DNA from 3 places in the Aquipseudomonas alcaligenes genome. Region 1 is predicted to be linked to each of the others. Evidence: predicted binding sites of a transcription regulator. Region 1 holds the regulator's gene; each other region holds the start of a gene.
The links. Region 1 encodes sigma-54, which starts transcription at its own class of promoters, with help from an activator protein. Its sites were predicted from a motif close to ANTGGCATNNANNTTGCTNT; they were not measured.
Positions count from the first base shown of each region.

Region 2: AAG092_RS00735 (flagellar basal body rod protein FlgF) is a predicted target of sigma-54. The motif match lies at 1,324-1,343, and genes of this name have one in related genera.
Region 3: glnA (glutamate--ammonia ligase) is a predicted target of sigma-54. The motif match lies at 1,135-1,154, and genes of this name have one in related genera.

Region 1 covers NZ_CP154874.1:3,116,376-3,118,645, forward strand. The annotation lists gene hpf (ribosome hibernation-promoting factor, HPF/YfiA family) at 1-293, opposite strand, end outside; gene AAG092_RS15035 (RNA polymerase factor sigma-54) at 451-1,953, opposite strand; gene lptB (LPS export ABC transporter ATP-binding protein) at 2,094-2,270, opposite strand, start outside.
Region 2 covers NZ_CP154874.1:144,207-146,476, forward strand. The annotation lists gene flgE (flagellar hook protein FlgE) at 1-1,196, shown strand, start outside; gene AAG092_RS00735 (flagellar basal body rod protein FlgF) at 1,396-2,139, shown strand; gene flgG (flagellar basal-body rod protein FlgG) at 2,186-2,270, shown strand, end outside.
Region 3 covers NZ_CP154874.1:1,997,646-1,999,915, forward strand. The annotation lists gene thiI (tRNA uracil 4-sulfurtransferase ThiI) at 1-919, opposite strand, end outside; gene glnA (glutamate--ammonia ligase) at 1,250-2,270, shown strand, end outside.

The DNA.
Region 1 (2,270 bases):
CCTTGCAGGCGGCCCAGCTGCTTTTCCTTGTGTTTGATCAGTTGGCGGTCGAGTTTGTCGGCCAGCAGGTCGATGGCGGCATACATGTCTTCGTGTTCGGCGTTGGCGACCACCTCGCCGCCGGCGATGTGCAGGGTCGCTTCGATCTTCTGCTTGAGCTTCTCGACCTCCATGGTCACCTGCACATTGGTGATCTTGTCGAAATGGCGCTCCAGTCGGCTGAGCTTCTCACCGACATAGTCGCGCAGGGCGTCGGTCACATCCAGTTGATGTCCACTGATGTTGACTTGCATACCGCTTCTCCTTGTTGCCTGGTGTAAGAGACAGGCTATCGGGCCTGCCGCCGTAACACGTTGGCTGGGAGGGCTGGTGCACTGCGGGCCGTAGTTCCCCCGTGCAGGGTATCCGGCGCTCGGTACGGTGGTGCAGAAGCCTTCCGCTCAGGGCCGCTTACATCAGTCGCTTGCGTTCGCTGGACGGCGCGATGCCGAGGGACTCGCGGTACTTGGCGACGGTGCGGCGGGCTACCTGAATGCCCTGTGCTTCCAGTAAACCAGCGATCTTGCTGTCGCTCAACGGCTTTTTCGCGTTTTCCGCGGCCACCAGTTTCTTGATGATGGCGCGGATCGCGGTGGACGAGCATTCGCCGCCCTCGGAGGTGCTGACGTGGCTGGAGAAGAAGTATTTCAGCTCGTAGATGCCGCGCGGGGTGTGCATGAATTTCTGCGTGGTGACCCGCGAGATGGTCGACTCGTGCATGCCCACCGCCTCGGCGATGTCGTGCAGGACCAGCGGCTTCATGGCCTCGTCGCCGTATTCGAGGAAGCCGCGCTGGTGCTCGACGATCTGCGTCGCCACCTTCATCAGCGTCTCGTTGCGGCTCTGCAGGCTCTTGATGAACCAGCGCGCCTCCTGCAGCTGGTTGCGCATGAAGGTGTTGTCGGCGCTGGAGTCGGCGCGTTTGACGAAGCCGGCATACTGCGGGTTGACGCGCAGGCGCGGCACTGCCTCCTGGTTCAGCTCCACCAGCCAGCGCTCGTTGTGCTTGCGCACGATGACGTCGGGCACCACGTACTCGGGCTCGCTGGCCTCGATCTGCGAGCCGGGGCGCGGGTTGAGGCTCTGGATCAGCTCGATGACCTGGCGCAGTTCGTCCTCTTTCAGCTTCATGCGGCGCATCAGCTGGCTGTAGTCGCGGCCGCCGAGCACATCCAGATGCTCGCTGGCCAGGCGCTGCGCCTCGGCCAGCCAGGGCGTGTCGGCGGGTAGCTGGCGCAGTTGCAGGAGCAGGCATTCGCGCAGGTCACGTGCGCCGACGCCGGCGGGCTCGAAGTGCTGGATGCGGTGCAGCACGGCCTCGACTTCGTCGGCCTCGATGTCCAGCTGCGGGTCGAAGGACTCGACGATTTCGTCGATGGATTCCTCCAGGTAACCCTGGTCGTTGATGCAGTCGATGATGGTGACGCCGATCAGCTTGTCGGTGTCGGACATCGGCACCAGGTTGAGCTGCCACAGCAGGTGGCTCTGCAGGCTCTCGCCGGCCGAGGTGCGGGTGGTGAAGTCCCACTCGTCGTCATCGCTGGAGGGCAGGCTGCTGGCGCTGGTCTGGTAGACGTCTTCCCAGGCGGTATCGACCGGCAGCTCGCTGGGGATGCGGTCGTGCCACTCGCCGTCCTCGCCACCCTCGGTGTTGTTCACCGCGACGGTGCTGTCCTGGAAGCTGGAGCTGTCCTGCTGCGCCTGGGTGTTCTGCTCGGCGCCGTCGGCCATGGGGTCGGAGTTGTCGAAATCCTCGCCGTCTTCCTGGCGCTCCAGCATGGGGTTGGATTCCAGGGCTTCCTGGATTTCCTGCTGCAGATCCAGGGTGGAGAGCTGGAGGAGTCGGATGGCCTGTTGCAGCTGCGGAGTCATCGTCAGCTGCTGGCCCATCTTGAGGACTAGCGACGGTTTCATGGTGTGGGGCTGGGTACCTTGTTCACTTGCCGGCGCGCGGCGCCATCCACTGCAGGGCGGCGGGCCGCCCTAGGAAGCAAATTATATGCCTGACCTTGAATGATTCTAGCCCTTTGTGCAAGCCCCGCACTCGGTCGCGCTCAGAGGCGGAACTCGTGGCCCAGATAGACTTCCTTGACCAGCTGGTTGGCCAGGATGGTGTCGGCGTCGCCTTCGGCGATCAGCTGGCCGTCGTTGACGATGTAGGCGGTCTCGCAGATGTCCAGGGTCTCGCGCACGTTGTGATCGGTGATCAGTACGCCGATGCCCTTGGCCTT
Region 2 (2,270 bases), 1.1 Mb from region 1:
AGTTCGCCGACGTCTATGCCGCTTCGGTGCTCGGCACCGGTTCCAATGCCCAGGGCAGTGGTGTGCTACTGGGCGACGTGTCGCAGCTGTTCAACCAGGGCAACATCAACTACACCCAGAACGCCCTGGACCTGGCCATCAACGGCAACGGCTTCTTCGTTACCAGCAACAACGGTGAGATCAGCTACACCCGTGCCGGCTACTTCGGTACCGACCGCGATGGTTACGTGGTCAACAACTTCGGCTATCGCCTGCAGGGTTACGCGGTGGATGACGCCGGCAACCTGCAGAACGGTATCGTCGACGACATCCAGATCCGCACTGCCGCCCAGTCGCCGCGTGCCACCGAGAACATGGCGCAGACCTTCAACCTCAACTCGAACAACACGGTGCCGACCACCGTGCCCTTCGACCCGGCCGACCCGACCACCTACAACTCGTCGACCTCGACCAATATCTACGATACCCAGGGCAATGCCCACGTGCTGACCCAGTACTTCGTCAAGACGGCAGCCAACACCTGGACCATGAACGTGCTGATCGACGGGCGAAATCCCAACGATCCGACGCTGACCACGCCCTACACCGTCGACCTGAGCTTCACCGCCGCAGGCCAGCTGGATACTGCGGCGCTGGCCTCTGCCGACTTCACGGTGAACGCCGACGGCACCCTGGCCCTGACCAACTGGGTGCCCGCTGCCCCGGATACTTCGGTGCCACCGGTGTGGAGCCCTAACGGTGCCAACGCGGCAGCGGCGGGTATCACCATCGATATCCGTGATGCCACCCAGTTCGCCAGCGCCTTCGCCGTCACCGCGGTCAGACAGGATGGCTATACCACCGGCGAGCTGGCCGGCCTGGAGATCGACGATACCGGGGTGATCTTCGCCCGCTACACCAATGGCCAGTCGCTGATCCAGGGTCAGGTAGTGCTGGCCAACTTCGCCAACGTGCAGGGCCTGACCCCGGTCGGCAAGACCGCCTGGGTGCAGTCCTTCCAGTCCGGTGAGCCGGTGGTCGGTACGCCGCGCTCCGGCACCCTGGGCGCCCTGCAGGCCGGCGCGCTGGAGGATTCCAACGTCGAGTTGTCGGACCAGCTGGTCAACCTGATCGTCGCCCAGCGCAACTACCAGGCCAACGCCAAGACCATCGAAACCGAAAGCGCCATCACCCAGACCATCATCAACCTGCGTTGATGAGTGGAGGAGGGGGCTTGCCGCCAGCGGCAAGCCCTCGCCGTAATCCCTTCGGCAAAGGCTCCTCATGGAGCCTTTTATTTATAGAAAAACTATAAAAATCAAATAGATGTAATTCTATTTTTGTCCTGGCACGCAGTTTGCTGAAGAGCTTGTAACTGAATTACGAGCGGCAATCGGCCGAATTGCGGAGCAACCCATGGACAAGATGCTGTACATCTCCATGACCGGCGCCAGCCAAAACACTCTGGCCCAGCGTGCCCACGCCAACAACCTGGCGAACATCTCGACCACCGGCTTTCGCCGCGACTACGAGCAAGCGCGTTCCATGCCGGTGTTCGGCGACAGCTACCCGGCGCGGGTCTACGCCATGACCGAGCGTCCCGCCACCGACTTCACGCCCGGCTCCCTGCAGGAGACGGGGCGCGACCTGGACGTGGCCATCGAGGGCCAGGGCTGGATCGCCGTGCAGGCGGCCGATGGCAGCGAGGCCTACGTGCGCACCGCCAGCCTGCAGATCGACGCCCTCGGCCAGCTGCGCACCGGCAACGGTTTGCCGGTGCTCGGCAATGGCGGGCCGATCGCCGTGCCGCCGGAGCAGAAGGTCGAGATCGGCCAGGACGGCACCATCAGCATTCGCGCCCTTGGCGAGGCCCCCAACGTGATGGCCGAGGTGGACCGCATCAAGCTGGTCAATCCCGACCTCAGGAGCATGGAGAAGGGCACCGATGGCCTGATCCGCGTCAAGGATGCGACCGGACCGCAGGAGCCCGATGCCACCGTACGCCTGACTTCCGGCTTCCTTGAGTCGAGCAACGTCAACGCCGTCGAGGAGATGACCGCGATCCTCTCGTTGTCCCGCCAGTTCGAGCTGCACGTGAAGATGATGCGTACCGCCGAAGACGGCGCCTCCGCCATGGCACGGGTCATGCAAATCAGCTAATCACCAACGCGAAGCGCCATGAAACCGGCGCTCGAGGAGAAAGAACATGCTTCCGGCTCTGTGGGTCGCCAAGACCGGCCTGTCCGCCCAGGACATGAACCTGACCACCATCTCCAACAACCTGGCCAACG
Region 3 (2,270 bases), 1.1 Mb from region 1:
TCACCGAGAGGTTCGGTAGGGTCTGGCTGGACACCTGGCTGATCGCCTCGCCGGTCACCAGCGCATCGATGTACAGGTCCTCGGCGATGCGGCTGGCGGCGCGCAGCATCATGCGCTTGAGCACCACGCCCATCTGGCTGTTGTCGACCTTGGACAGGATCTCGCCGACCACTTCCTCGAACGGCACGCTGATGAACAGCACGCGGTGCGAGCTGCCGAACTTCTGCCACAGGTGATGCGCCACTTCCATCACGCCCAGCTCGTGGGCGCGACCGCCGAGGTTGAAGAAGCAGAAGTGGGTGAGCAGGCCGCGGCGCATCATCTGGTAGGCGGCGACCGTGGAGTCGAAGCCGCCGCTCATCAGCACCAGGGTCTGCTCGATCGAGCCCAGCGGGTAGCCGCCGAGCCCCTGGTGCTGGGCATGGATGATCAGCAGGCGGTCGTAACGCACCTCGAAGCGCGCCTCGACCTCGGGCTTCTTCAGGTCGATGCCGGCGGCTCCGCACTCGCGGCGCAGACGGCTGCCGACGTGGGTCGCCAGGTCCACCGAGGAAAAATCATGGGTATTGCCGGCACGCTTGCAGCGCACGGCGAAGACCTTGCCGGCGATCTGTGCACCAAAATGCGCGCGGCACTTCTCGAAGGTGTCGTCGAAGTCGACATAGGGGTATTCGTGCACTTCGAGGAAGTGCGCAATGCCCGGCGTGCAGCGCAGGCGCTCGAACATCTCCAGCTGCACCTTGCGCTCGCTCACCCGGCTGATCAGGTCGAGGTTGTCCCATTCGCCCTGCACCTCCAGCTCGGGGTCCAGGTCACGCAGCACCGTGCGGATGTTCTTCGCCAGCTGGCGGATGAACTGCTTGCGCACCGGCCGGCTCTTGATGGTGATTTCCGCGAAGGGTTTGACGATCAGTTTCATGGAATAGCGGGTGCCGGGCGGGATGCCGAAAAACAGGGGCGCGGATTATAGCGGAAATTGTTCAAGCTTTGACCAAAAACAACTTCACGGGCGATTAGGCACCAAAATAGTGCTCTTTGTATTTATTGCGATCCATCTTGGTGCATAAAACTGCTCAAAAAATCGCCACAGACCGCGCACCCCCTGGGTTTCAGGGCTCCAGCCCATTCCGGGGCACTGGCATGCAATTTGCTCCCTTGTGAGGCAGCCTGGTCTGGCGGACTATCCCGCCCGGCTTTGCACCTATTCCGGAGGCCGGCCCAGCCAGCTTCCTTCCACCTGGAGGACACCATGTCGAAGTCGCTTCAACTGATTAAAGAACACGACGTGAAGTGGGTTGACCTGCGCTTCACCGATACCAAAGGCAAGCAACAGCACGTGACCATGCCGGCTCGCGACGCTCTGGACGAAGAGTTCTTCGAAGCGGGCAAGATGTTCGACGGCTCCTCCATCGCCGGCTGGAAAGGCATCGAAGCCTCCGACATGATCCTGCTGCCGGACGACAGCACCGCCGTGCTGGACCCGTTCACCGAAGAGCCGACCCTGATCCTGGTCTGCGACGTGATCGAGCCGTCCACCATGCAGGGCTACGACCGCGACCCGCGCGCCATCGCCAAGCGCGCCGAGGAATACCTGAAGTCCACCGGTATCGGTGACACCGTATTCGTCGGCCCGGAGCCGGAGTTCTTCATCTTCGACGAAGTGAAGTTCAAGTCCGACATCTCCGGCTCGATGTTCAAGATCTTCTCCGAGCAGGCTTCCTGGAACACCGACGCCGACATCGAGTCCGGCAACAAGGGCCACCGTCCGGGCGTCAAGGGCGGCTACTTCCCGGTTCCGCCGGTCGACCACGACCACGAAATCCGTACTGCCATGTGCAACGCCCTGGAAGAAATGGGCCTGGTCGTGGAAGTCCACCACCACGAAGTGGCGACCGCCGGCCAGAACGAGATCGGCGTGAAGTTCAACACCCTGGTCGCCAAGGCTGACGAAGTTCAGACCCTGAAGTACTGCGTGCACAACGTCGCCGATGCCTACGGCAAGACCGTGACCTTCATGCCGAAGCCGCTGTACGGCGACAACGGCTCGGGCATGCACGTGCACATGTCCATCTCCAAAGATGGCAAGAACACCTTCGCTGGCGAAGGCTATGCTGGCCTGTCCGACACCGCCCTGTACTTCATCGGCGGCATCATCAAGCACGGCAAGGCCCTGAACGGCTTCACCAACCCGTCGACCAACTCCTACAAGCGTCTGGTCCCGGGCTTCGAAGCCCCGGTGATGCTGGCCTACTCGGCCCGCAACCGTTCCG